3 regions of the Streptomyces erythrochromogenes genome follow, and region 1 is predicted to be linked to each of the others. Evidence: riboswitches for the same ligand, from Rfam matches in the RefSeq annotation. Region 1 holds a riboswitch; each other region holds the start of a gene.
The links. Region 1 has a riboswitch for cyclic di-AMP ahead of OHA91_RS07405 (LysM peptidoglycan-binding domain-containing M23 family metallopeptidase). Riboswitches for the same ligand answer to the same signal wherever they lie in the genome.
Positions count from the first base shown of each region.

Region 1 (9,411 bases):
CGCGCTCCAGCCGGTCGGCGGCCGTCCGGAGCTCCTGGCGGCCGCGCACGCTGGAGCGGCGCAGCGCCTCGCACCGGTCCCGTACGGCCTTGGCCGCACGCTGCGCTCCGAGCAGTGCCGCGGCGAGGGCGCCGGCCGCGAGCAGGGCGCAGCCCGTGAGCACCGGCCAGAGCCGGGCGTCGCGGTCGCCGGCCCCGCCGCCGAGCTGGAGGGTGAAGATCACCGCTGCCGCGCCGCTGAGCGCCGCCGCCAGCGTGGGCAGGAGGGCGGCCCGCACCAGCTGGGGGCGTAACTGCCGGCCGGGACCGGTGACGGCGTGTCTCGACGGGGCGTGGCGGGCGGCGCGGAGTCCGGACATCGGCGTCCTCGGTACGTGGGGCCCGGCCCCCAGCGTTCCCGGGGCCCGGTGTTGATCACCGAATACCCACGCTAGACCCCGCTGTCCCGCCCCGGACTGCCAGTTGGAGAACTTCGCGGGGGTGCTTCCCGCTCCCGGTGGAGCGCTCGTACTGCAGCCCGAATGCGCCGGTCAGGCCGTTCCGGCCGCCCGGCGGCGCCCCTCCTTCGCGCGCTCGTACGACGCCGGCCGCCCCGGTCCGGGAGGGGCGGCCGGTACCTGGTGCTCGAGGTCGCCCGCTACGACCCGACGGACTCCGGCTTCTCCTGCCCGCCGACTGCCGACGACGCCACGCGGGCCGCTGTCGCCGCTGCTCCGCCGGCCTCGTGCGAGGGCACGGCCGCAGGCCCGTCCACGGGCCCGCCCGCCGTCGTCCCGGCGACGAACGGACGCCACCACGGCTCAGCGGGCGCCCCCTCGGCGCCGGGCTCGAACGGCTGGCCCGGGATCGGCAGCGCGACGGGCGCTCCGGCCCCCTGGGCGGCGGCCAGCGTGCCCTCGCCCGGCTCGTCCCACGGGTGCAGGGCCAGGTTGAAGGTGCCCCAGTGGATGGGCAGCATCGTGCCGTGCGGGGTGCCGCCCTGGAGGTCGAGGTGGGCGCGCATGCCCTCCTCGGGGGTCATGTGGATGTCGGGCCAGTACTCCGAGTAGGCGCCGATCTGGATCATCGTGGCGTCGAAGGGGCCGTGCGCGGCGCCGATCTCCGCGAAGCCGGGGAAGTAGCCGGTGTCGCCGCTGTGGTAGATCCGGTGCTCGTCGCCCGCGACCACCCAGGAGGCCCACAGGGTGTGCTGCTGGTTGCGCAGGCCGCGGCCGCAGAAGTGCCGGGCGGGCGTCGCCGTGAGGGACAGCCCGGCGATCTTGGTGGTCTCGTTCCAGTCGAGCTCGCGCAGCCGGTCGGGCGACACGCCCCAGCGCTCCAGGTGCGCGCCGACGCCGAGCGGGACGGCGAACAGCGTGTCCGTACCGGCCAGCGCCTTGATCGTCGGCAGGTCGAGGTGGTCGTAGTGGTCGTGCGAGATGACCACGACGTCCACCGCGCCCAGTGCGGCCAACGGGACCGGCACCGGGTGCAGCCGCTTGGGGCCGGCGAAGGGGAAGGGGGAGCAGCGCTCGCCCCACACCGGGTCGAACAGCACCCGGTGCCCGTCGATCTCCGCCAGCACGCTGGAGTGGCCCATCCAGGTCAGGCGCAGACCGCTGACGGGCGGCTTCACCAGGTCCGCGAGGGTGGTCGGGTGCACCGGGATGGCCGCCGCGGGGCTGCGCCGCAGCCGCTGTTCGCGGTGGAAGTAGATCTTCGCGAACTCGGTCATCGACCCCGAGGGCCTGTTCCGGGCTCCGACCGGGTTCTGGAAGACGCCGTCGGCGAAGTTCGGCGAGCGGCGGATCCGCTCCAGCCTGGCGCCGGACGGGTCCGCGCCGAAGGCTTCGGGCCGCAGGGCGCGCAGCCGCGGACGGAGGGGACGGGAGCCGGTCAAAGCGCCTCCAGGGAGGATGGGGTCGGTGCGGTCGTATCGCTACGACCATCCCAACGCACACCGGTCCCGAAGGATTCCGCCTGCCTCTCCCGCCCGCCTCGTCGTCCTGCGGCTACAGCGGCAGCAGGTCCGGCCGCTTCGCCTCGACGTGGTCGCCGGAGGACTCGCCGCGCAGCCGGCGGCCGATCCACGGCACCAGGTACTCGCGGGCCCACTGGATGTTGTCCCGGGTGACGTCCACCGAGCCGCGCGGGCGCAGCAGCGGCCACGGCTGGTCGGGGTCGGTCGGCACCTGCAGGCCGAGCACCTGCCCGGCGCGCAGGGCGACGCGGGTGTGGCCCTCGGGCGAGAGGTGGAGCCGGTCGGCGTCCCAGGCGCGCCGGTCCTGTACGGACTTCAGCGACCACAGGTCGAGCACCGGGCAGTCGTAGCGGTCGGCGATGGCGCGCACGTGCGCGCTGTACGTCGCGACCTTGCCCCGGATGTGTTTGAGGACCGGCACGCCGCGGGTGTCGAAGCCGGTGGTGATCATGACGTGGCCGACGGCCCCGGTGAGGTCGGCCACGGCCGCCTCGAACCGTTCCGCCACGTCGTCCGGGTCGCTGCCGGGCCGGATGATGTCGTTGCCGCCCGCGCAGAAGGTGACCAGGTCCGGGGCGAGGGCCTTGGCTCTCGGTACCTGGTCCGCCACGATCTGGTCGAGGAGCTTCCCGCGCACCGCGAGATTCGCATACCGGAAGTCGTGCTCCTCGCGCTGATCGGCCAGGAGCACGGCGAGCCGGTCCGCCCAGCCCAGAAAAGAATCCCCCGGCCCCGGGTCCCCCACGCCCTCGGTGAAGCTGTCCCCGATCGCCGCGTACGAGCCGATGGTCTTGAGTTTCGTCGTCGTCGCTGCCACGAGAACCCATACTTCACTCCCGTAACCAACCTACGCCAACGTAATGAGGGGTTGACGGGCCGTGATCTGTACCACGCGGGAGATAAGGAATAAGTACACGTGGGGCCGGGACCCCCCTCGGGTCCCGGCCCCACGCGTGTCCGCGCTCCGTCGGCGGCTGCCGTCAGAGGCTGGCGCCCTTCGAGCGGAGGTAGGCGATCGGGTCCATGTCCGAGCCGTAGGACGGGCTCGTGCGGATCTCGAAGTGCAGGTGCGGGCCGGTCGAATTGCCGGTGGAGCCGGAGAGGCCGAGGCTCTGGCCGGCGGTGACGCTCTGGCCGGAGGAGACGGAGAGCTGGGACAGGTGGGCGTACTGGGAGTACTTGCCGTCCGCGTGCCGGATGACGACCTCGTTGCCGTACGAGCCGCTCCAGCCGGCGGAGACCACGGTGCCCGCACCGACGGCCTTCACGGTGGTGCCCATGGGGGCGATGAAGTCGACGCCGGTGTGGTAGCCGGAGGACCACATGGCGCCCGCGACCTTGTACTGGGTGGAGATGCCACCGCTGACCGGGGCCACGAATCCGGAGGCGGCCGGCTGCGCGACGGGCGCCTCGGGGGCGGAGTCCTGCCGCGCCTGCGGGGCGGCGGGCTGTCCGGCCCGCTTCGACTCGGCCTTCGGGGCCGCCTTCGCAGCGGACTCGGGGGCGGTGCGCGGGGCAGGAACGGTGCGCGGGGCGGGGGCGGCGTCGACCGGGGCGGCCTCGGCGCGGCCGCCGAGGGTCAGCTTCAGGCCGGGGTGGATCAGCGACGGGTCGCTGCCGACCGCCTCGCGGTTCTGCTCGTACAGCCGCTCCCAGCCGCCGGAGAGGTTGCGCTCGGCGGCGATCTCGGAGAGGCAGTCGCCCGGGACGACCGTGTAGACGGTCGGCGCTGCCTGCACGGCGGCCGCCGGGGCGGCCTGGAGGGCGGCGGGGACCTGCGGGGCCACGGCGGGTGCGACGGCGGTGGCCGCCGCAGGGGCGCCGGCCGCGTGGGCGCCGGCGGCGCCGATCAGCGGCAGGGCGAGGGCCGCGCCGCCGGTGCCTGCGACCGCGAATCCGCGGGAAATGGAAAGGGACTTGGGACGGCGGTGCTTACCCTTTGCAGGCATGACGCATTCCTCTCCGGCGCCTGCGAGGTGAGCTGTCGGGTTCGGACTGGAGATGTCCGGCCGTACATGTACGGGACATGAACGACTTCACCCCGAGCCATATCGGAGAAAAGATCTCCGGTACAGCGGCTTACCTGGTTCCCCCGCTCCTGCCGCGCGAAATGGTTCGGTTGCGGTTTCCGGGCGGCGGCAGGATTCGGCGATCCACCCGGATCGATCGCGAAGGTAATCCCTTGCGGGCACGCCGAACAAGCCGCGAATTCCCTGACGGATTCACAGACATGAGGGACCGCCGGAATTCCGGTCACCCTCCGTCCATTCCGCTCCGCCAACAGCCGCCCCCACCGGGCCATTCGGCTTTGACGATCAGGCACTCACGGTCACCGTATGATCTGGCTCACGGGGCGGTGCCCGATCTCGCCTCCGGATATGGCAAGTTGGCGCCAAACGGCTCAATTCGGACAGACGCCCCAAGAGAAGGCGGAGGAGTTCCCGTGACCCAGCAGATACAGGAGCCGGAGCTGACCGGAGTGCGCAATTTCCGCGATGTGGGCGGATTGCCGACTTCTGATGGACGAAGGGTCGGGACGGGACGACTCTTCCGAAGCGGACATCTCGCACATGCCACCGAAACCGATGCAGAGTTCCTCGCTTCGCTCGGCCTCCACACCATCTTCGACTTCCGCAACGGCGCCGATCACGCCCTGGAGGGCCCGGACGTCGAACTGCCCGGCGTGCGGAACGTCAACATCCCGCTCTCGGACCCGGCGGACGGGCGGGAGTTCTGGCGGCTCGTCCGCGACGGCGACCTCGACCAGCTCCGCTCGATCCTCGGTGACGGCAAGGCCGCCGCCCGGATGGCGAACTCCTACCGCGGGATCATCCGGACCCGCACCGCCGAGCACAGCCGGGTCGTCCACGCCATCGCCGAGGACAGCGTCCCCGCCCTGCTGCACTGCGCGGCCGGCAAGGACCGGGCCGGCCTCTCCGTCGCCGTCACCCTGCTCGCGGTCGGCGTCGAGCGCGAGGCGATCGTGGCGGACTACCTGGAGTCCAACGCCCCGCACCGCCGCTACCGGGTGCGCCGCAGCTCCGAGTCGGCCGAGGCCCGCTCGCCCGAGGTGATGGAGCTGCTCGCGCCCCTCTTCGACGCCCGCGCCGAGTACCTGGTCGCCGCCTTCGACACCATCGACGAGGTCTGGGGCGGGGTGGACCGCTACCTGGCGGAGGGCCTCGGGCTGAAGCCCGAGACCCTCGACCGGCTCCGGGACCGGCTGTTGGTCTGATCCGGGACGAGGGACCCGGGACGAGGGCCGACGCCCGGGACCCGGGACGAGGGCCCCGGGACGAGGGGCCGACGCCCGGGACCCGGACCGGGGCCGGCCTCGGGCCGGGGGGACGCAGGTCGTCAGCGCGCCGCGACGGCCTGCTTCACCAGCGTCCTGCCGAAGTCCCACATCAGACCCGACCCGCCGTGCGCCTCGTCCATCACCTCGCGGAAGGCGGCGACGAACCGGTCCACGTCCTGCTCGTCCAGGACCAGCGGCGGAATCAGCTTGATCACCTCCAGGTGGTCCCCGGAGACCTGGGTCAGGATCCGGTGCTTCTGCAGCAGGGGCACCACGACCATCTGCGCGAAGAGGCCCTTGCGGGCCGCCTGGAGCACGGTCCAGCGGCTGCGCAGCCCCAGCGAGGAGGGCCGCCCGAACTCGATGCCGATCATCAGGCCGCGCCCGCGCACCTCGTGCAGCAGCTCGTACTCGTCCACCAGGGCCGCGAGCCGCCCGCGCAGCAGGTCGCCGGTCGCCCGGGCGCGGGCCGCGAGCCCTTCGTCCTCCATGACGGACAGCACCGCCAGCCCGGCCGCCATCGCCTGCGCGTTGGAACCGAAGCTCGCGGAGTGCACGAGCACCCGGTCCATGGACGAGTAGACCTTCTTGAAGATCCAGTCCTTGCCCAGGGTCGCGCCGACCGGCACGTAGCCGCCCGACAGCGCCTTGGCCACGCACACCAGGTCGGGCTCCACACCCGGCTCGTGCTGGTACGCGTAGAAGTCCCCGGTACGTCCCAGACCGGTCTGCACCTCGTCCGCGATCAGCAGCGCCTTGTGGCGGTGCAGCAGCTCCTGCGCGGCGAGCAGGAATCCGGGCGGGGCCGCGAGGACCCCCTTGCCCTGGATCGGCTCGACGACGAAGGCGGCGACGTCGCCGCGCTTCAGCTCCCGCTCCAGGGCGGCCAGGTCGCCCAGCGCCACCCGGGTGTCGGGCAGCAGCGGTGCGAAGCCGTCCCGGAAGCCGCCCTCGCCGTTCACCGACAGCGAGCCGGTGGTCAGCCCGTGGAAGGCGTGGTCGCAGTAGAGGATCCTGGGGCGCCCCGTGGCGTACCGGGCGAACTTCAGGGCCGTCTCGACCGCCTCGGTGCCGCTGTTGCCGAAGAAGACCCGGTCCAGGTGGGGGCTGTACGAGAGGAGCTTCTCGGCCAGCAGCCCGGGCAGCGGCTGGCAGTCGAAGCGGGTGAGATCGGCGAGCTGGGCGTCCAGCACGTCGTGCAGCGCCCGCCGGACGACGGGGTGGTGGCGGCCCAGGCCCATCACCCCGAAGCCGGCCAGCATGTCGAGGTAGTCGTTGCCCTCGGCGTCCCAGAAGTGGGACCCCTCGGCCCGCTCGTAGACCTTGTCGAAGCCGATGGTGCGGAGCATCCGGGGCAGTTGGTGGTTGAGGTGGCGGGCGTGCAGCTCGTACCGCTCCGCCCCGCGCGCGGCCAACAGGGCGCCGAGGTCGAACCCGCCGCCCCGCCCCCCTTCCGCCGGGCTCATGCCGACCTGTCCCGGTTGCCTCCGACCGTCTCCCGGGCGGCCCGCAGGGATTCCTTGAGGGAGCCCATGGTGGCGAGGACGGCGGTGGGCTCGTAGCCGCAGTGCGCCATGCAGTTCGCGCAGCGCGGGTCCTTTCCGCGGCCGTACTTGCTCCAGTCGGTCTCTTCCACGAGCTCCCGGTACGTCGGCACATAGCCGTCGCTCATCAGATAGCAGGGGCGCTGCCAGCCGAAGAGGGAGTAATTCGGAATGGCCCAGGCCGTGCAGGGGAAATCGGCCTTTCCTTCCAGGAAGTCCAGGAAGAGCGGGGAGTGGTTGAGCCGCCAGCGCCGCCGGTTGCCGCCCGCGAACGCCTTCCTGAAGAGTTCGCGGGTCTGGTCGACGCCCAGGAAGTGCTCCTGGTCCGGTGCCTTTTCGTAGGCATAGGCGGGCGAGATCATCATCTCGTCCACCTGCAGGTCGTCATTGAGGAAGTTGAGGACCTCGATGACCGTCTGCGGGGTGTCGGTGTTGAAGAAGGTGGAGTTCGTGGTCACCCGGAATCCACGCCTCTTGGCCTCCTTGATGGCCGCGACCGCCTCGTCGAAGACGCCTTCCTTCGCCACCGATTCGTCGTGGCGCTCGCGCAGGCCGTCGATGTGCACGGCGAAGGCGAAGTACGGGGAGGGCGTGAACTTCTCGATCTTCTTGCGCAGCAGCAGCGCATTGGTGCAGAGGAAGACGTACTTCCGCCGCGCCACCAATTGCCGCACGATCTCGTGGATCTGCGGGTGCATCAAGGGCTCCCCGCCCGCGATGGACACCATGGGCGCACCGGACTCCAGCACGGCCCCGACCGCCTGGGCCACCGGCATGCGCTGCTTGAGCACTCCTGCCGGGTGCTGGATCTTCCCGCACCCCTCGCAGGCCAGGTTGCACGCGTAGAGGGGCTCCAGCTCCACGATCAGCGGGAACTTCTCACGCTTGCGGAGCTTCTGTTCGAGCAGATAGGTCCCGACCCTGATGGTCTGGCGCAGCGGCATGGCCATCTGGCTCACCTCCTGGGGAGCAGCGAAGAACGGTGCCATTCGAAAAACGCGGGCAGTACGGCACGCAGAACACGGAAGGCCGATATTCCCCCGCGCAACGTGCCGATTCGGACGAGCTCGTGCTCCGGGGCGTCCACGATCACCCGGACGGCCGCAACGGGGCGGTCGCCGCCCCGGACCGCGGCCCAGAGGGTCGCCGCGGATTCCATGTCGACCGCGACGGCGCCGGTGGCGCGCAGGTGCGCGCGCTCCTGGCCGCGGACGACGTGGTCGGACCCGGTCAGCGGGCCGGTGTGCACGGTCCGGCCGGGGACGGCCCGGGCCAGCGCCTCGGCGAGCAGCGCGGTCCCGGTGCAGGGGACGGTCCCCCGCGGGTCGCGGATCTCCTCCGCGACGACGAGGTCGCCCGGGTTCATGCCGGGGAGGAGCCCGGCGCAGAACCCGGTGGCGAGGACGGCGGCCCGCTCCGCCCCGGGCCGGTCGAGGGCCCGGCGGAGGGCCCGTTCGGCCGCGCGCGGGCCCATCCCGGTGCGCAGGAGGGTGTAAGCCCCGGCCTGCGCACGGTCCGTACCGTGTACGGAGCCGCGCCCCGCGCTGCGCAGCGCCACCTGCTCGATGCGCAGGGCGCACGCGACGAGCAGCGGGCCGGCCCGGTCCGCCCGGTCGCCCCCGGCGGCGGACATCAGGGGTTCCCGGCGGGTGAGCCTGCCGGGGCGGACGGTTCCCCGTACAGGTAGCGGCCGAGCGCGGTCAGCGGGAACACCTGCCGGTACAGGTGGTAGTTGATGGAGAAGTCCCAGGGGAAGCCGGTGCCGGTGAAGTACGGCTCGTCCCAGGAGCCGTCCGCCCGCTGGGTCCGGACCAGGTGGGCGACGCCCCGTTCGACGGCCTTGCCGTCCCGTTCCCCGGCCGCCAGCAGGGCCATGAGCGCCCACGCGGTCTGCGAGGGCGTGGAGGCGCCCTTCCCGGCCCACGAGCGGTCCTTGTAGGAGCGCTGGTCCTCCCCCCAGCCGCCGTCGTCGTTCTGCACGGATTCCAGCCAGTGCACGGCCCGCCGGACCGCGGGGTGGCCCGGCGCGATGCCGGCCGCGGTGAGCGCGGGCACCACCGACCCGGTGCCGTAGACGTAGTTGGTGCCCCAGCGGCCGAACCAGCTTCCGTCCGGCTCCTGTGCGTCGAGCAGCCAGGCGATGCCGCGCCGGGTGCGGGCGTCGCCCGCCCGGCCCTCGAAGGCGAGCATCTCCACCACGTGGGCGGTGACGTCGGCCGACGGCGGGTCGATGACCTCGCCGAAGTCGCAGAAGGGCAGCCTGTTCGGGAAGGGGCTGGTGTTGTCGGCGTCGAAGGCGCCCCACGCGCCGTCCTTCGACTGCATGCCGAGGTTCCAGGACACGCCGCGGGCGATGGCCGCGTCGACCCGGACCGGGTCCGGGTGTCTGATCCGGCGCAGGGCGAGGACGACTTCGGCGGTGTCGTCGATGTCGGGGTAGGTGTCGTTGTGGAACTCGAACGCCCAGCCTCCGGGCGCCAGGCCGGGCCGGCGCACCGCCCAGTCGCCGGTGCGGGTGATCTCCTCGCCGAGCATCCAGTCCGCGGCCTTGACCAGGGCCGGATGGTCGGGGCGCACGCCCGCGTCGGCGAGTGCGATCGCGGCGAGGCA
Region 1 covers NZ_CP108036.1:1,579,893-1,589,303, forward strand. Annotated here, with positions in the region: gene OHA91_RS07390 (ATP-binding protein) at 1-358, opposite strand, end outside; gene OHA91_RS07395 (MBL fold metallo-hydrolase) at 637-1,878, opposite strand; gene OHA91_RS07400 (SGNH/GDSL hydrolase family protein) at 1,991-2,776, opposite strand; gene OHA91_RS07405 (LysM peptidoglycan-binding domain-containing M23 family metallopeptidase) at 2,940-3,908, opposite strand; cyclic di-AMP (ydaO/yuaA leader) riboswitch at 3,911-4,090, opposite strand; gene OHA91_RS07410 (tyrosine-protein phosphatase) at 4,403-5,194, shown strand; gene OHA91_RS07415 (aspartate aminotransferase family protein) at 5,317-6,723, opposite strand; gene hpnH (adenosyl-hopene transferase HpnH) at 6,720-7,751, opposite strand; gene OHA91_RS07425 (phosphorylase family protein) at 7,757-8,434, opposite strand; gene shc (squalene--hopene cyclase) at 8,434-9,411, opposite strand, start outside.

Region 2 (9,411 bases), 820 kb from region 1:
CTCGGCCTCGCGATGCTGCCGGTAGGCGGCCTGCTGCTCGCGCTGCCCCCGGGCCGCCTCGCGTTCGTACGCCCGCTGTCGGCGTTCCGCCTCGCGGTGCTGGATCAGCTGCGTCTGCTGCATCCGGCGCTGGGCCTCGGCCCAGTCCCCGATCAAACCGCCCGACCGACGACTCATCAGCTCTGTGTTCTCCCGCCCCACCCGACAGTGCCAAGAGGGAAAACACTAGTCGCCATTCGGGTGGTACGTCCTCCGGACGTACCACCCGAATGGTCCGGAACCCCTACAGTGCGGGTCCCGCCAGCGTCGCCACGACCGCCGGCAGGGCCGTCCCCGAGCCGTCCCGGCGCGGGTCCGGTGCGGGCAGCTCGGCCGGAGCGCCGTTCGCCGCCGCCGCGCGGGCGGGGGAGCCGCCGGCCCAGGCCAGCACCAGCAGGTCCTCGCCCTTCAGGAACCGCTGGCAGCGCACGCCGCCGGTGGCCCGGCCCTTGCGCGGGTACTGGTCGAAGGGGGTCAGCTTCCCGGACAGCATCGAGTCGTCCAGGGTCCCGTGCGAGCCGGCCACCGTGAACACCACGGCCTCCCGGCCCGGGTCGACGGCCGAGAAGTGGATCACCTTGGCGTTCTCGGAGAGCTTGATGCCCGCCATGCCGCCCGCCGGACGGCCCTGCGGCCGGACCTGGCCCGCCGGGTAGCGCAGCAGCTGGGCGTCGTCGGTGATGAAGACCAGGTCCTCCTCGCCCGTGCGCAGCTCGACCGCGCCGACGATCCGGTCGCCGTCCTTGAGGGTGATGACCTCCAGCTCTTCCTTGTTGGCCGGGTAGTCCGGCACGACGCGCTTGACCACGCCCTGCTCGGTGCCCAGCGCCAGACCCTGCGAGGACTCGTCCAGCGAGGTCAGGCACACCACCTTCTCGTCCGCCTCCAGCCCGGAGAGGAACTCCGAGACCGGTGCGCCGCCCGCGAGGTTCGGCGCGGCGTGCGTGTCCGGCAGCTGCGGCAGGTCGATCACCGAGAGCCGCAGCAGCCGGCCCGCGGAGGTGACCACGCCGACGTCGGCCCGCGCGGTCGCCGCGACCTGCGAGACGATCAGGTCGTGCTTGGCCCGGGCGCCGCCCCCGTCCTGCGGCAGCGGCTCGCCGTTCGCCGTACGGGCCAGCAGGCCCGTCGAGGACAGCAGCACCCGGCACGGGTCGTCCGCGACCTCCAGCGGGACGGCGGCCACCGCGGTGCCCGCCGACTCCAGCAGGACCGTACGGCGCTCGGTGCCGAACTTCTTCGCGACGGCGGCCAGTTCCGCGGAGACCAGCTTGCGCAGCTCGTTGTCGGACTCCAGGATCCCGGTCAGCTCGTCGATCTCGCCCGTCAGGCGGTCGCGCTCGGACTCCAGCTCCAGGCGGTCGAACTTGGTGAGCCGGCGCAGCGGGGTGTCCAGGATGTACTGGGTCTGGGTCTCGCTCAGCGAGAACCGCTCGATGAGCCGGGCCTTGGCCTGGGCGGAGTTCTCGCTGTCGCGGATCAGCCGGATGACCTCGTCGATGTCGATGAGGGCCACGAGCAGGCCCTCGACGAGGTGCAGCCGGTCCCGGCGCTTGGTGCGGCGGAACTCGCTGCGGCGCCGGACGACCTCGAAGCGGTGGTCGAGGTAGACCTCCAGCAGCTCCTTGAGGCCGAGGGTGAGCGGCTGCCCGTCCACCAGCGCCACGTTGTTGATGCCGAAGGACTCCTCCATCGGCGTCAGCTTGTAGAGCTGCTCCAGCACTGCCTCCGGGTGGAAGCCGTTCTTGATCTCGATGACCAGGCGCAGGCCGTGGGCGCGGTCGGTGAGGTCCTTGACGTCGGCGATGCCCTGGAGCTTCTTCGAGCCGACCAGGTCCTTGATCTTCGCGATGACCTTCTCGGGGCCGACCGTGAAGGGCAGTTCGGTGACGACCAGGCCCTTGCGGCGCGCCGTCACGTTCTCCACGGCCACCGTGGCGCGGATCTTGAAGGTGCCGCGGCCGTTCTCGTAGGCGTCCTTGATGCCCGAGAGGCCGACGATCCGGCCGCCCGTGGGCAGGTCGGGACCCGGTACGAAGCGCATCAGCGCCTCCAGGTCCGCGTGCGGGTACCGGATCAGGTGGCGGGCCGCCGCGATGACCTCGCCGAGGTTGTGCGGGGGCATGTTGGTCGCCATGCCGACCGCGATCCCGGACGCGCCGTTGACCAGCAGGTTCGGGTAGGCGGCGGGGAGCGCGACCGGCTCCTGCTCCTGGCCGTCGTAGTTGGCGGTGAAGTCGACGGTGTCCTCGTCGATCGACTCCGTCATCAGCGACGTGGCGTCGGCCATCTTGCACTCGGTGTAGCGCATCGCGGCCGGCGGGTCGTCGTTGCCGAGCGAACCGAAGTTGCCGTGGCCGTCGACCAGCGGCAGCCGCATCGAGAAGGGCTGGGCCATGCGAACGAGGGCGTCGTAGATCGAGGCGTCGCCGTGGGGGTGGAGCTTGCCCATCACCTCGCCGACGACACGGGCGCACTTCACGTACCCGCGGTCGGGACGCAGACCCATCTCGTTCATCTGGTACACGATCCGGCGGTGCACCGGCTTCATGCCGTCCCGGGCGTCGGGCAGGGCACGGGAGTAGATCACCGAGTACGCGTACTCGAGGAAGGAGCCCTGCATTTCGTCGACGACGTCGATGTCGAGGATCTTCTCCTCGAAATCCTCCGGCGGCGGGGTCTTCGTGCTGCGGCGGGCCATCGCTGCGCGGCTCCTTAACCAAGAATGGGATGTGCTGGGTGTCTGGCTGGTCTGGCGGGGTCTGGCTGGGTCCTGCCGGAGTCCGGCGGGGGGTACGACGCGGACCATTGTGGCCCGAGGGACCGACAACGCCGACTCCGACCCAGGTCTGGCCCGGGAACTTATCCGGTGGCCGACGCGCTTGCATACAGTGGCAGGTCTGACGGAAATCTCTGCATCGCGATCGAAGGGACCACATGCCCATGGGTCACACGGCCACAGCCCAGGCCGGCTCCGGCGGCCTGACAGCGACCGAGCACCGGCTGGCCAACGGCCTGCGCGTGGTGCTGTCCGAGGACCACCTGACCCCGGTCGCCGCGGTCTGCCTCTGGTACGACGTCGGCTCGCGCCACGAAGTCAAGGGGCGTACCGGCCTGGCTCACCTCTTCGAGCACCTGATGTTCCAGGGTTCGGCGAGCGTACCCGGCAACGGCCACTTCGAGCTGGTCCAGGGCGCCGGCGGCTCCCTCAACGGCACCACCAGCTTCGAGCGCACCAACTACTTCGAGACGATGCCGACCCACCAGCTGGAGCTCGCGCTCTGGCTGGAGGCGGACCGGATGGGGTCGCTGCTGGCCGCCCTGGACGACGAATCGATGGAGAACCAGCGCGACGTCGTCAAGAACGAGCGCCGCCAGCGCTACGACAACGTCCCCTACGGCACCGCCTTCGAGCGGCTGACGGCCCTGGCGTACCCCGAGGGCCACCCGTACCACCACACCCCGATCGGCTCCATGGCCGATCTGGACGCCGCGTCCCTGGAGGACGCGCGCGCCTTCTTCCGTACGTACTACGCGCCCAACAACGCGGTGCTGTCGGTCGTCGGGGACATCGACCCGGAGAAGACGCTCGCCTGGATCGAGAAGTACTTCGGCACCATCCCCGCCCACGACGGCAAGCAGCCGCCCCGTGACGGCTCGCTGCCCGACATCATCGGGGAGCAGCTGCGCGAGGAGATCGTCGAGGAGGTCCCGGCCCGCGCGCTGATGGCCGCCTACCGGCTGCCGCACGACGGCACCCGCGAGTGCGACGCCGCCGACGTGGCCCTGACCATCCTGGGCGGCGGCGAGTCCTCGCTGCTGCACAACCGGCTGGTACGCCGCGACCAGACGGCCGTCGCCGCCGGCTTCGGCATGCTGCGCCTGGCCGGCGCGCCGTCGCTGGGCTGGCTGGACGTCAAGACTTCCAGCGGGGTCGAGATCCCCGCCATCGAAGCGGCCGTCGACGAGGAGCTCGCGCGGTTCGCCGCCGAGGGCCCGACCGCCGAGGAGATGGAGCGCGCGCAGGCGCAGCTGGAGCGCGAGTGGCTGGACCGGCTGAGCACGGTGGCCGGCCGTGCCGACGAACTGTGCCGGTACGCGGTGCTGTTCGGCGACCCGCAGCTGGCCCTCACCGCCGTCCAGCGCGTCCTCGACATCACCGCCGAGGAGGTGCAGGCCGTGGCCGCGGCCCGACTGCGCCCGGACAACCGCGCGGTGCTCGTCTACGAGCCGCTCGCGGCGGACGGCGCCGAGGGCGAAGAGGGCGAAGAGAACGCCGACAGCGACGAGAACGAGGGGGCGGAGCAGTGAGCGACACCGCAGCCGTCACGATGACCTTCCACCCGCGCCCGCAGGCCGGAGAGCCGCAGCCGTGGGCCTTCCCGGCCCCCGAGCGCGGGACGCTGTCCAACGGGCTGACCCTGCTGCGCTGCCACCGCCCGGGCCAGCAGGTCGTCGCGGTCGAGATCAACCTCACCGCGCCCCTCGACGCCGAGCCCGAGGGCCTGGACGGCGTGGCGACCATCATGGCGCGCGCCCTGTCGGAGGGCACCGACAAGCACACCGCCGAGGAGTTCGCGGCCGAGCTGGAGCGCTGCGGAGCCACCCTCGACGCGCACGCCGACCACCCCGGACTGCGTGTCTCCCTGGAGGTCCCGGCCTCCCGGCTGGCCAAGGCGCTGGGCCTGCTCGCCGAGGCGCTGCGCGCCCCCGCGTTCGCCGACGCCGAGGTCGACCGCCTGGTGCGCAACCGGCTCGACGAGATCCCGCACGAGCTGGCCAACCCACAGCGCCGCGCCGCCAAGCAGCTCTCCAAGGAGCTCTTCCCGGCGTCCCTGCGGATGTCCCGGCCGCGCCAGGGCACCGAGGAGACGGTCGCGCGGATCGACTCCGCCGCCGTACGCGCCTTCTACGAGGCCCACGTACGCCCGGCCACCGCCACCGCGGTGGTCGTCGGCGACCTGACCGGCATCGACCTTGACGCCGTGCTGGCGGACACCCTGGGCGCCTGGACCGGCGACACCGGCCAGGCCCGCCCCGTCCCGCCGGTGACCGCCGACGACACCGGCCGCGTGGTCATCGTCGACCGGCCCGGCGCGGTCCAGACGCAGCTGCTGATCGGCCGGATCGGGGCGGACCGCCACGACCGGGTATGGGCGGCCCAGGTGCTCGGCACGTACTGCCTGGGCGGCACCCTCACCTCCCGCCTGGACAAGGTGCTGCGCGAGGAGAAGGGGTACACCTACGGGGTGCGCGCCTTCGGCCAGGTGCTGCGCTCCACCGCGGACGGCAAGGGCGCCTCGATGCTCGCCATCAGCGGCTCGGTGGACACCCCCAACACCGGGCCGGCGCTGGAAGACCTCTGGAAGGTGCTGCGCACCCTCGCGGAGGGCGGTCTGACCGACGCCGAACGCGATGTGGCCGTGCAGAACCTGGTGGGCGTGGCCCCGCTGAAGTTCGAGACGGCCGCCTCGGTCGCCGGCACCCTGGCCGACCAGGTCGAGCAGGAGCTGCCGGACGACTACCAGGCACAGCTGTACGCGCAGTTGGCCGAAACCGGCACGGTGGAGGCCACCACGGCGGTCGTGAAGGCGTTCCCGGCGGACCGGCTGGTCACGATCCTGGTGGGCGACGCCGCGCTGATCGAGGAGCCCGTGCGGGCCCTCGGGATCGGTGAGGTCACGGTCGTCACCAACTGACGCCACGGGCGCCCGGACTACGGGCAACTGACTCAGGGCGCAAGGGGCTCCGGCGGTTTTCCGCCGGAGCCCCTTTTTGTCCGTTTAGTGGTGAGGTTGCTTGTATGCGGTGTGGCGTACGCAACAAAAAGCCGCGTCTGTTTGGCGATTGACTGATGATCCGCCTAGCGTCGGGCGTGCTGTCCGTCAGTTGTGCCCGCCGCACCCGCGGCACCGGGCAGCGATCGCCGAGTCCCCGTCAGGCGCGAGCCTGGGGAGCCGGGGACCCACATCAGTCCCTGGGGTGAATCGGACCCCCTCGCAAGAGGAGGCCCGTAGGAGACCTTCCTGCTCCGAACCCGTCAGCTAACCCGGTAGGCGAGAAGGAAGGAAAGGATCAAACCCTTCATGGCGTTTGGCAGTCGTCCCGCTGGTACCGGCAAGCACCGTGGTTCCAGCCGCCTGAGCAAGAAGACCGCCGGCTACGCCGGTATCGCCGCGATCGCCACCACGGGTGTGGTCGGCTCCCTCGCCGCCCCGGCCTTCGCCGCGGACAACCACAGCAGCTCCGCCCCGGAGAACGGGCTGGGTGCCGTCGTCGTCGCCGAGGACCTCGCGGGCGACATCGCGGACCAGGCCGAGTCCCAGCAGCGCGCCGCCGAGCACGCCGCCGCCAAGGCGCAGGCCGAGGCCGACGCCAAGCAGAAGGCCGCCGAGGCCAAGCGCCTCGCCGAGGCCAAGGCGAAGGCCGAGCGCGAGGCCGCCGAGCGCGCCGCCCGCGAGGAGGAGCGCAAGCGCCTCAACACCTTCGTCTCCCCGCTGGACGACTCGTACGTCAGCACGCAGTACAAGGCGGGCGGCGGCATGTGGTCCTCCGGCAGCCACACCGGCATCGACTTCCACGCCGCCTCCGGCACCTCGGTCCACGCAGTGGGCTTCGGTACCGTCGTCGAGGCCGGCTGGGGCGGTGCGTACGGCAACAACGTCGTCATCAAGCACAACGACGGCACGTTCACGCAGTACGGCCACATGTCGTCGCTGAACGTCTCCGTCGGCCAGCAGGTCACCCCGGGCCAGCAGATCGGCCTGTCGGGCTCCACCGGCAACTCCAGCGGCCCGCACCTGCACTTCGAGGCCCGCAGCGGCTCGCAGTACGGCTCGGACATCGACCCGATCGCGTACCTGCGCTCGCACGGCGTCAGCCTCTGACCCTCCGCGCCGCCCACCGGGCACAGCGCGCAGCGCACAGCTTCACGAAGACCCCGCCTCCCGAGCCGGGGTCTTCGTGTTTTTGCGCTCCGACGCAATGTTTCGGATTTCTGTCCGCTCTCGAAATTATGCTGTGCTGCAATAGAGTCGATGCGTGCGCGTGAGCGCGCACGGGGGCTGGCGGTCGGAAATAGGCGGAGGTTCGGTCTTGCGTATTCCTGCGCACGCGGTATGCACGGCAATTCGCGACGACATCGTCTCCGGGGTGTTCGAACCAGGCGGTCGGCTGACCGAGGAGGTGCTGGCCCGCCGGTACGGAGTCTCGCGCGTCCCGGTCCGCGAGGCCCTGCGGACGCTGGAGTCCGAGGGCTTCGTGACCACGCGGCGGCACGCCGGGGCCTGTGTGGCCGAGCCGACCGCGCAGGAGGCGGCGGATCTGCTGGAGCTGCGGATGCTGCTGGAGCCGCTCGCGGCGGCCAGGGCCGCCCGGCGCCGCACCGACGCGCACCTCAAGGTGCTGCGCGGGCTGGTCAGGCTGGGTCAGGAGCGGGCCAGGCGGGGCCAGGGCGAGGATCTGCGGGCGCTGGGGGGCTGGTTCCACGAGACGCTCGCACAGGCCTCCGGCAGCCCCGGGCTGATCGCGCTGCTCACCCAGATGCGGCACAAGCTGGCGTGGATGTTCGTGGTGGAGGCGCCGGTCCGGCCCGCGGAGTCCTGGGCGGAACACGGCGCGATCGTGGACGCGGTGGCCCGCGGGGACGCCGAGCGGGCGCGGACGCTGGCCGCGGTCCACGCCGACCGCGCGGCCGCCGCGCACCGGCTGCGGCAGCGGCCGGCGGTGAGCACTTCGCAACCTGCCGTAAACATGTCGAGCGGCCGGCATTAACAGGAGCCGTATACAAAGGATGGAATCGCGCGAATTCGCTGCGCGGGACAATTCGCTGCGCCGAATTCCTGTAGGCGGGCAGAAAGTCGCGCGGCGAATGTCGTGCGGCGAAATGCCCTCCGGCGAGAGGGCGCCGGTCTTCTTTTCCGGCGAGCGGTACTTCCCCGTCTCCGAAACGGCGAAGCCGCGGCCCCTCGTGGGGGTCGCGGCTTCGCCGTTCGCGCTGCGCGGGGTGAACCCGAAGGGTCAGACGGTCTCGGGGAGCTCTTCGAGACCCTCGGCGACCAGCTTCGCGAGGCGGTCCAGTGCGACCTCCGCACCCTCGGCCTCGGAGGCGAGGACGATCTCCTCGCCGCCCTGGGCGCCCAGGCCCAGTACCGCCAGCATGGAGGCGGCGTTGACGGGGTCGCCGCCGGACTTCGCGATGGTCACCGGGACGCCGGAAGCGGTCGTCGCACGGACGAAGATCGAGGCGGGACGAGCGTGCAGGCCCTCGGCCCAACCGACGTTGACGCGGCGCTCTGCCATGGTGATGCCCTTCAGGTTCTTACGGTTGTCTAGACCAGTCTCTCACGGCACCCTGAATGCTCCGACCGACCCTCGGCCCGAATCTCGCCGCTCCTCGACCTTCCCCAGCTTGCACCGGTTTGCACCGGCTTGCCTACTGCGCCGCGCGAGCGCTCTACGGCCCGGTCCGGCCGTAAGGTATGCGCATGACCATAGAGTCGGACCCGTCCTACCCGGCCCACTGGGAAGCCGACGTCGTCCTCCGCGACGGCGGCACCGCCCGGATCAGGCCCATCACCACCGAGGACGCCGGCCGGCTCGTCAGCTTCTACGAGCAGGTCTCGGACGAGTCGAAGTACTACCGCTTCTTCGCGCCCTACCCCCGCCTCTCCGACCGCGACGTGCACCGCTTCACGCACCACGACTACGTGGACCGGGTGGGCCTCGCCGCGACCATCGGCGAGGAGTTCATCGGCACCGTCCGCTACGACCGCATCGGTCCCGACGGCCGGCCCGCCTCCGCTCCCGCCGACGAGGCCGAGGTCGCCTTCCTCGTCCAGGACGCCCACCAGGGCCGCGGGGTCGCCTCCGCGCTCCTCGAACACATCGGCGCGGTGGCCCGCGAGCGCGGCATCCGCCGGTTCGCCGCCGAGGTGCTGCCCGCCAACACCAAGATGATCAAGGTGTTCACGGACGTCGGCTACGAGCAGAAGCGCAGCTTCGAGGACGGCTCGGTCCACCTCACCCTCGACCTCGAACCCACCGCCCAATCCCTCGCCGTGCAGCGCGCCCGGGAACAGCGCGCCGAAGCCCGCTCCGTGCAGCGACTGCTGGCCCCCGGCTCGGTGGCCGTCGTCGGCGTCAGCCGTTCCGGCGCCGGCGTGGGCGCCGCCGCGCTGCGCAACCTGCGCGACAGCGGCTTCCACGGCCACCTCTACGCCGTCAACGAGGCCGTCACGCGCGACCTCCTCGACGGGGTGCGGGCCTACCGCTCCGTCGAGGCCGTCGGCGCCCCCGTCGACCTCGCCGTGATCGCGGTCCCGGCCGAGCGGGTGCCCGAGGCGGTGGCCGCCTGCGGCGAGCACGGCGTGC
Region 2 covers NZ_CP108036.1:2,401,594-2,411,004, reverse strand. Annotated here, with positions in the region: gene OHA91_RS10710 (restriction endonuclease) at 1-177, opposite strand, end outside; gene OHA91_RS10705 (DNA gyrase/topoisomerase IV subunit A) at 284-2,740, opposite strand; gene OHA91_RS10700 (M16 family metallopeptidase) at 2,983-4,350, shown strand; gene OHA91_RS10695 (M16 family metallopeptidase) at 4,371-5,738, shown strand; cyclic di-AMP (ydaO/yuaA leader) riboswitch at 5,954-6,112, shown strand; gene OHA91_RS10690 (M23 family metallopeptidase) at 6,126-6,926, shown strand; gene OHA91_RS10685 (GntR family transcriptional regulator) at 7,135-7,812, shown strand; gene OHA91_RS10680 (HPr family phosphocarrier protein) at 8,059-8,340, opposite strand; gene OHA91_RS10675 (bifunctional acetate--CoA ligase family protein/GNAT family N-acetyltransferase) at 8,520-9,411, shown strand, end outside.
Region 2: another riboswitch for cyclic di-AMP. It lies ahead of OHA91_RS10690 (M23 family metallopeptidase); the one in region 1 lies ahead of OHA91_RS07405 (LysM peptidoglycan-binding domain-containing M23 family metallopeptidase).

Region 3 (9,411 bases), 3.4 Mb from region 1:
TCCGCCTGCTCGGGCGAGACCCGGCCCGGCACCGCGGCCGTCGTCGGCGGTGAACGGATCACCACCTCCGCGCTCCAGGCCCAGGTGAACGACGTCCGCACCGCACAGAACCGGTCCGAGCAGGCCGCCACGCTCATCGCCAACACCCCGCAGCTGGAGCGGATCAAGCTCGGCAAGATGATCCAGCTGCGGGTGCTGGAGCGGGCGGCCGAGGACGCGGGCATCTCGGTCACGACCAAGGAGATCGAGGACGCCCGCAAGGCGCAGGAGGGCGACAAGGGCGCGGCGGCACTGGAGCAGCTGGCCCTCCAGGCCCGGGTCCCGCTGGCGCCCGGGCAGATCGACGAGGACCTGCGCTTCCGGCTGCTGCTCGACAAGCTGAGCGAGCGCTTCGGCGAGGAGAGGATCATCGAGCCGCTCACCAAGGCGTCGGAGGCCCTCCACATCGAGGTGAACCCGCGCTACGGGGCCTGGGACGCCAAGCAGGTGGGCCTCGGCCCGGCGGACACCGCATGGATCACCCAGCGGACCCGGCCCGAGCAGGAACCCGCCGGAGCCTGACGTCCGCCGGCGGAGGTAGGTTCGGAGGGTGACCGACCACTCCCAGTCCACCGCCGCCGCCGCCGAGCCCACCGGCCGTATCGTCCTCCTGACCACCAGCCACCGGGTCGCCCCCGGGGTGCTGTCCTGGCCGGCGTGGCAGACCCTGCACGCCGCGGACCGGGTGCTGTGCGCCGACCCCGGCCACCCGCAGCTGCCGTACCTGCGGGAGGCGGGCGTCGAGGTCGAGCACACGGCTGCGGACGCGCACGAGCTGGTGGCTGCCTGCGCGGGCGGCCGCACGGTCGTGGTGCTCCCCGGCGGCGAGGGCGACCAGCGGCTCACCGACGGGCTGGCCCGGCTGGCCGGCTCCGGCCGGGTCTCGATGCCCGACCTGGAGCTGCTGCCCGGCTCCTACGACCTGCCGGGGGCGCGCCTGCTGGACCTGGTCCAGGTGATGGACCGGGTCCGCCGCGAATGCCCGTGGACCTCCCGGCAGACCCACCGGGGCCTGGCCAAGTACGCGATCGAGGAGGCGTACGAGCTCGTCGAGGCGATCGAGGACGGGGACCGGGAGGAGTTGCGCGAGGAGCTCGGCGACGTCCTGCTCCAGGTGGTCTTCCACGCCCGGATCGCCGAGGAGGGGGTCCCGGCGGGCGAGGACGGCGAGGACGGCGAGGACGACGGGGAGGCCCTGGGGGCCTTCTCCATCGACGACGTGGCCGGGGCCCTCGTGCAGAAGCTGATCCACCGGCACCCGCACGTCTTCGGCGACGAGCAGGCGGAGACCCCGGAGGACGTCCACGCCCACTGGCAGCGCACCAAGGCGGTCGAGAAGCGGCGGGAGTCGGTCACCGACGGGGTCCCGGTGGGCCAGCCGGGCCTGGCGCTCGCGGCCAAACTCGCGGGACGGGCCCGTGCGGGCGGCGTGGCCGTGGAGCTGCCCCGCGGCGAGGGCATCGGGTACGAACTGCTGGAACTGGCGGCGCGCGCCGAGGCGGAGGGCGTCGACCCCGAGACCGCGCTGCGCGCGGCGGCCCGCGTCTACCGGGACGCGATCCGGGCGGCCGAGGGCGTCGGAGCCCCCGCGCGGTAGTTCCTCCCGTCCGTTCAGTACTCCCTGGGGACGCGGGCCGAGGGGTCGTGCCAGTGCGGTGCCGGGCGGTTCAGGAACCATTCGCCGAAGCCCAGCGGGCGGCCCCCCGGCCCGTTGCCGGTGCCCCCGGCGGGTACGGAGTCGTGGAAGAGACGGCCGGGGCGGGCGCCGAGCCCCTCCAGGAGCCGGGCGGTCTCGTCGATGAACTGAGGCGGCCCGCTGAGGTAGACGTCCTGGTCGGGCCAGAGCCCCCGGTTGCACAGCGCCGTCGCGAGCCGGTCGGTGGCCTCGTTGCGGTGCCGGCCGGGCGCGGGAGTGATGTAGGTGACGTCGAGCCAGCCGCACGAGGTGCCGTACGCGTCGATGAGCGGCCGGTCGTAGAGGTGCGCGCCGTCGCGGGCCACCACGAAGAGCCGTACGTCCTGATCGGGCGGCCGGTCCGCGAGCTCCTCCAGCATGGCCCGGATCGGGGCCCAGCCGGTGCCGGCGGCGATCAGGCTGACCGGGCGGTCCGAGCGCCGGAAGGTCAGCGCCCCGCCCGCGGCGCCGAGCTTCAGGACGTCGCCGGGCCGCGTCTCGTGGACCAGGGCGGTGCTGAGCCGCCCGCCGTCGATCCGGCTGACGTGCAGGTCGACGGTGCCGTCCGGGCGGGGGGCGTTGCCGAGGGAGTAGGTGCGCCAGGTCCTGGGGACGCGCTCGCTGCTCACGCTCGTGTACTGGCCGGGGAGATAGGGGAAGGGGGCGTGCGGCCGCAGGGTCAGCACGCCGATGTCCCGCCCGTACTGGAGGTGGCGCACGACCTCCGCGTCCCACCAGGGGGGGGCCTCGCTCGCGTCGGCGCCGGCGAGCATGGCGTCGGCGATCCGCTGGTAGGCCTCGGTCCACGCCTTCTCCACCTGCGGGGTCCAGGCGTCGCCGGAGGTCTCGGCGAGCGCGGCGAGCAGGCTGGAGCCCACGACCGCGTAGTGCTCGGGGCGGACCAGGAACTTGCGGTGGTCGCGTCCCAGGTCGCGCAGGTAGGGGCCGAGGGTCTCGTCGTCGAGGCGGGAGACGACGTGGGTGAGTGCGGCGAAGAGCCGGTCCCGCTGGCGTTCCATGTCCTCGGAGGAGACCGGGAAGAGGTCGCGGACTCCGGGGTTGTGCCAGAAGAGGTGCGAATAGAAGAACTTGACCGCGTGCTCGGCCCGTCTCTCCACCACCGCGAAACTGCTTTTCAAGATCCTCACATCCACCAACCGAAAGTAGGAGTGCCGGACGGGGCGAGGTCAAGCGTTGTCCGATCTGCGGACAGCCGCGACGAAGCAGTCATATGGGATGACGAATCGGCGGGTCGCGGCCCGCGCCGGTCCGCCGGGACGCGGCGGCTACTGTCGGGGACATGCACGATCAGTCGTCCCCTCCCTCCGTCGGCGCGGCGCCCGAACTCTTCACGTGGGAGTTCGCGACCGACCCCTACCCGGCCTACGCGTGGCTGCGCGAGAACGCGCCGGTACACCGCACCAAGCTCCCCAGCGGGGTCGACGCCTGGTTGGTCACCCGGTACGCGGACGCCCGCCAGGCCCTCGCCGACCAGCGGCTCAGCAAGAATCCGGCGCACCACGCGGAGCCCGCGCACGCCAAGGGCAAGACCGGGATCCCGGGGGAGCGCAAGGCGGAGCTGATGACGCATCTGCTGAACATCGACCCGCCGGACCACACCCGGCTGCGGCGCCTGGTGTCGAAGGCGTTCACCCCGCGCAGGGTCGCCGAGTTCACCCCGCGGGTGCAGGCGCTCACCGACCACCTCATCGACGGGTTCGCGGCGAGGGGGGAGGCGGACCTCATCCACGAGTTCGCCTTCCCGCTCCCGATCTACGCCATCTGCGAGATGCTCGGGGTACCGCGCGAGGACCAGGACGACTTCCGCGACTGGGCCGGGATGATGATCCGCCACGGCGGCGGCCCGCGCGGCGGCGTCGCCCGGTCGGTGAAGCAGATGCGGACCTATCTCGGCGAACTCATCCACCGCAAAAGGGATGATCTGGGCGACGACCTGATCTCCGACCTGATCCGGGCGAGCGACCACGGCGACCACCTGACGGAGGGCGAGGCCACCGCGATGGCCTTCATCCTGCTCTTCGCCGGCTTCGAGACGACCGTGAACCTCATCGGCAACGGCGTCCACTCCCTCTTCATGAACCCCGTCCAGCGCGAGCGGCTGCAGAGCTCCCTGGCCGCCGGGGAGAGCGGGCTGCTGGCCACCGGTGTCGAGGAACTCCTGCGCTACGACGGCCCCGTGGAGCTGGCGACGTGGCGGTTCGCGACCCAGCCGCTGACCCTCGGCGGCGAGCGCATCGAGACCGGCGATCCGGTCCTGGTCGTCCTCGCGGCCGCCGACCGGGACCCCGAGCGGTTCGCCGATCCGGACACCCTCGACCTCTCCAGGACCGACAACCAGCACCTCGGGTACGGGCACGGCATCCACTACTGCCTGGGCGCGCCGCTCGCCCGGCTCGAAGGGCAGACCGCTCTCGCGACCCTGCTGACGCGCCTGCCCGATCTGGAACTGGCCGTTCCACCCCAAGACCTGCGCTGGCGTGGGGGGTTGATCATGCGAGGGCTACGCACTCTTCCCGTTCGCTTCACGGCTCAAAACACTTGTGCGACATCTGATTAAAAGTCAGATTCAGCTTGAACTTGTGACAATCGTTCGAAGGCCGCTAGGTTCTGCCGTTACCCCGCTGTTATGCGAAAGGTGATCCCTCATGCTCTCCGGGAACGGCCGTCACAGACGCCCCCGCCAGGTCCCCGCGCTGGTTGTCACAGCCGGAGTCACTGGCTCTGCGCTGGCCATGCCGCTGCTGGCAGCCACCAGCGCGACCGCTGCCGACACCACCACCTGGGACAAGGTGGCCGAGTGCGAGAGCGGCGGCTCGTGGAGCGCCAACTTCGGCAGTGGCGCTTACGGCGGTCTCCAGTTCACCCAGGAGCAGTGGCAGAACGCCGGCGGTCTGGACTTCGCCGAGCGCGCCGACCTCGCGAGCCGCTCGCAGCAGATAGCCGTGGCCGAGCGTGTGCTGGCTTCCCAGGGCCCGCAGGCCTGGCCGCTGTGCGCGGCCTCGGCCGGACTGGACCAGCAGGGTCCGGCCGCCGTCGTCGACCCCGGTCTGCCGGGCAGCCCCGGTGCGGTGGGCCCCGCGCCGTCCCGCCCCGACGACACGGTGCCCTCCACCACGGGCGGCAAGCCGGCCACGGACTTCGGGCTCCCGACCGCGGAGACCCCGAGCCCTTCGGGCAGCCCCTTCCTGATTCCCGACGCTCCGTCCGTCGGACTGCCCGTCATGCCCGCGCCCGACGTCCCGACGACGCCGCCGGCCGACCCGGGCACCCCGGTCGCCCCGACCGACCCGACGACCCCGCCGGTGACCCCCGCCGACCCGACGGCCCCGACCCTCCCGGCGGACCCGACGGCGCCCACGACCCCGCCGGTCACCCCCAGTCCGTCCCCGGCCGACCCGACCGCCCCCGTGGCACCGACGACCCCGGCGACCCCGGACGCCACTCCCGCCGAGGGCAACGGCAAGCACCGCGGTGCCCCCTCCCCCGAGGAGGGCGCCCCGTCCGATGCCGCGTCGGACCCCGTCTACACGGTGCAGGCGGGCGACAGCCTGGCGACCATCGCGGATGCCAAGGGCCTGAAGGGCGGCTGGAGCGGGCTCTACGCGGCCAACGAGCAGGTCATCGGCGGAGACGCCAACCTGATCAAGCCCGGGCAGAACCTGGATCTAACCACCTAATAAGGACAGTTGGTTCGACCGGAAAGACCTGATTGTCTGTTTTCTGTAAGTGAGACATGTGTCTCTTCCGGTCAACTGGCGTGTCCCGCCCCGGGGGTTCCGCAAACCCCGTTCTCACCTGCGCAAACACCCCCATGGGGAGCGCAAGTAGGGGCCGTTTCTCCCCGATGTTCCTGGTTGAGCATCGGGGAGGGACATGTCTACCTTCTGATTCGCCCGCCACCGCGGGCTCCTTCGACCGCATCGCCGAATCCTGCCGGCGGACGGGGGGAACAGTCGTCGCGTCAAGCGCCGAAGGCAGGAGCGGGGGAACCAAGGTAGGTGCCGCGAGCGGCCGTTGAGAGACGGTCACGCAACCGGCTTGGGGTTAAGCGGGGCGCAAGGTCGCACCGCCGGGCACTCACAGGCCCGAACCCGACAGCTCACCTCGTAGGCGTCGGTGAGGAGAAACCTCATGCTGCTTTCCGGCAAGGGCAAGCATCGTCGCGGTTCCAAGGCCGTTCGCATCGTCACGCTCGCCGGTGTCGCCGGTGTGGCCGTCGCCGCCCCCCTGATGACCGCGGGCGCCGCCAGTGCCGCCACCGCGTCCGAGTGGGACAAGGTCGCGCAGTGCGAGTCCGGTGGCAACTGGTCCATCAACACGGGCAACGGCTACTACGGCGGACTGCAGTTCTCGTCCTCCACGTGGGCCGCGTTCGGTGGCAAGTCGTACGCGGCGCAGGCCAACCAGGCCTCGAAGGCGCAGCAGATAGCCGTGGCCGAGAAGGTCCTCAAGAAGCAGGGCAAGGGCGCCTGGCCGCACTGCGGCAAGGGTCTGTCGAACTCGTCCTACACCGGTGGCGGCTCCACCGAGACCCCGGCTTCCACCAAGCCGAAGGCCGAGACGAAGAAGACCGAGACCAAGAAGACCGAGACCAAGGCCGCGCCGAAGAAGGACACCAAGCGCACCGAGGTCCCGACCACCCGCTCCGAGCGCACCGAGGCTCCGGCCGCGCCGAAGACCGGCAACGGCTCGTACGAGGTCAAGCCGGGCGACACCCTGGGCACCATCGCCGAGGCCAACGGCGTCAAGGGCGGCTGGCAGCAGCTCTTCGAGCTGAACAAGGACATCGTCTCGGACGCCGACCTGATCTACCCCGGTCAGAAGCTGAAGCTCAGCTGAACGCTGCGGCAATAGCCGCAAAAGCGTACGCACACGCAGAATTCCCACCGCCCGGCGCCCTTCCCCCCACGCGCCGGGCGGCGGTGTGTGCGGCCCCGCAAGCCGGTGATCAAGAGTCGTATGTCCCGGAAGAGGGGTATTCGGTCCCTTTTTCGTCCCAGGGGTCGGGCGGTCGGCCGGTCGAACCCCGGAAGCCGGTTAGGCTCTAGGCGGCAAGGCCATCCCACGGCCTGACACGCCACCGCACACCCAGCGTCACATCCCAGAAGGAGATGCTCGTGCCGTCCATCGACGTCGTCGTAGCCCGGGAAATCCTGGACTCCCGAGGCAACCCCACGGTCGAGGTCGAGGTGGGCCTCGACGATGGCAGCACCGGCCGTGCTGCCGTTCCGTCCGGCGCCTCCACCGGTGCATTCGAGGCCATCGAGCTCCGTGACGGTGACCCCAACCGTTACTTCGGCAAGGGCGTCGAGAAGGCCGTCCTGGCCGTCATCGAGCAGATCGGCCCGGAGCTCGTCGGCTACGACGCCACCGAGCAGCGCCTGATCGACCAGGCCATGTTCGACCTGGACGCCACCGACAACAAGGGCTCCCTCGGCGCCAACGCCATCCTCGGCGTCTCCCTGGCCGTCGCGCACGCCGCGTCCGAGGCCTCGGACCTTCCGCTCTTCCGCTACCTCGGCGGTCCGAACGCGCACCTGCTGCCCGTTCCGATGATGAACATCCTCAACGGTGGGTCGCACGCCGACTCCAACGTCGACATCCAGGAGTTCATGATCGCCCCGATCGGCGCGGAGTCCTTCTCCGAGGCGCTGCGCTGGGGTGCCGAGGTCTACCACACGCTGAAGAAGGTCCTGCACACCAAGGGCCTCTCCACCGGCCTGGGCGACGAGGGCGGCTTCGCCCCCAACCTGGAGTCCAACCGCGCCGCGCTCGACCTCATCATCGAGGCCGTCAAGCAGGCCGGCTACACCCCGGGCAAGGACATCGCGCTGGCGCTCGACGTCGCCGCGTCCGAGTTCTACAAGGACGGCAAGTACGAGTTCGAGGGCCAGTCCCGCTCGGCCGCCGAGATGACCGACTACTACGCCGAGCTCGTCGAGGCGTACCCGCTGGTCTCCATCGAGGACCCGCTGTTCGAGGACGACTGGGCCGGCTGGAAGACCATCACCGACCGCCTGGGCGCCAAGGTCCAGATCGTCGGTGACGACCTGTTCGTCACCAACCCGGAGCGTCTGGCCCGCGGTATCGAGGAGGGCTCCGCGAACGCCCTGCTCGTGAAGGTGAACCAGATCGGTTCGCTGACCGAGACCCTCGACGCCGTCGAGATGGCCCAGCGCAACGGCTTCAAGTGCATGATGTCGCACCGCTCCGGCGAGACCGAGGACGTCACCATCGCCGACCTCGCCGTCGCCGTGAACTGCGGTCAGATCAAGACCGGCGCCCCGGCCCGCTCGGACCGCGTCGCCAAGTACAACCAGCTGCTGCGCATCGAGGAGATCCTCGACGACGCTGCGGTGTACGCGGGCCGCAGCGCCTTCCCGCGCTTCAAGGGCTAATCACGCTCTGCCTCCGTACGTCCCCGCACTCGGTCCCGTACCGTGTGCGGGGACGTATTGCGTAGTGCGTACATAAGGGGAGGCGGACCAATGGCCGGGAACCGGGATCGGTTCTCCACCTTCTCCACCGCGACGCGGCTCAAGCAGCTCGGCGAGCGGACCGCGGCCCACGTCTACCGCTCGCAGTCGCGCCGGCAGGTGCGCCGCAGCCGCCTCACCGGCAGGGCCGCACTCCTGGTGCTGGTGCTCTGTACGCTGGTCGTCGCCCTCGCGTATCCGATGCGCCAGTACGTCTCCCAGCGCTCGGAGATCGCGGAGCAGCAGCGGGCCGCCGCGGCAGCGCGGGACCGCCTGGAGCGGCTCCGCGACGAGAAGGCCCGCTGGCAGGACGACGCCTACGCGGAGCAGCAGGCGCGCAAGCACCTGCACTTCCTGCGTCCGGGGGAGGTCGGCTACATCATGGGCGACCCCGGATCCCGGCCCCCGGAGCCGCACCGGACCGGCCAGGCCGGCTCCGACCGCCCCTGGTACTCCAACGTCTGGGACGGCGTCGACAAGGCCGACCGCCCCAACGACTAGCACCGCAGCACCCATCCACGAGAACGAAGAGACTTCCTCCAGGCATGCAGACGCCCCCGCCCCAGACCGACCGGACCGAGCCGACCGACGCGGACATCGAGGCGTTCGAGCAGCAGCTCGGCCGCCCGCCGCGCGGGCTGCGCGCCATCGCGCACCGCTGCCCCTGCGGGCAGCCCGACGTGGTGGAGACCGCGCCGCGGCTTCCCGACGGCACCCCCTTCCCGACGCTGTACTACCTGACGTGCCCGCGCGCGGCCTCCGCCATCGGCACGCTGGAGGCCAACGGCGTGATGAAGGAGATGCAGGCGCGGCTCGCCGAGGACCCGGAGCTCGCCGCCGCCTACCAGGCCGCGCACGAGGACTACATCCGGCGCCGCGACGCCATCGAGGTGCTCCAGGGCTTCCCGAGCGCCGGCGGGATGCCGGACCGGGTCAAGTGCCTGCACGTGCTCGTCGGCCACTCCCTGGCCGCCGGCCCCGGCGTGAACCCGTTCGGCGACGAGGCCCTCGCGATGCTGCCCGAGTGGTGGGCCAAGGGCGCCTGCGTCACGCCGTGCGGCGAGAAGAAGGAAGAGGGGGCCGAGTGACCCGGGTCGCGGGCATCGACTGCGGTACGAACTCCATCCGGCTGCTCGTGGCGGACTGCGACCCGGCCACGGGCGAGCTGGTCGAGCTGGACCGGCGGATGACCATCGTCCG
Region 3 covers NZ_CP108036.1:4,950,987-4,960,397, forward strand. Annotated here, with positions in the region: gene OHA91_RS22590 (SurA N-terminal domain-containing protein) at 1-561, shown strand, start outside; gene OHA91_RS22595 (nucleoside triphosphate pyrophosphohydrolase) at 590-1,636, shown strand; gene OHA91_RS22600 (globin domain-containing protein) at 1,651-2,835, opposite strand; gene OHA91_RS22605 (cytochrome P450 family protein) at 3,015-4,292, shown strand; gene OHA91_RS22610 (transglycosylase family protein) at 4,468-5,412, shown strand; cyclic di-AMP (ydaO/yuaA leader) riboswitch at 5,692-5,863, shown strand; gene OHA91_RS22615 (transglycosylase family protein) at 5,867-6,574, shown strand; gene eno (phosphopyruvate hydratase) at 6,847-8,133, shown strand; gene OHA91_RS22625 (FtsB family cell division protein) at 8,224-8,712, shown strand; gene OHA91_RS22630 (DUF501 domain-containing protein) at 8,757-9,299, shown strand; gene OHA91_RS22635 (Ppx/GppA phosphatase family protein) at 9,296-9,411, shown strand, end outside.
Region 3: another riboswitch for cyclic di-AMP. It lies ahead of OHA91_RS22615 (transglycosylase family protein); the one in region 1 lies ahead of OHA91_RS07405 (LysM peptidoglycan-binding domain-containing M23 family metallopeptidase).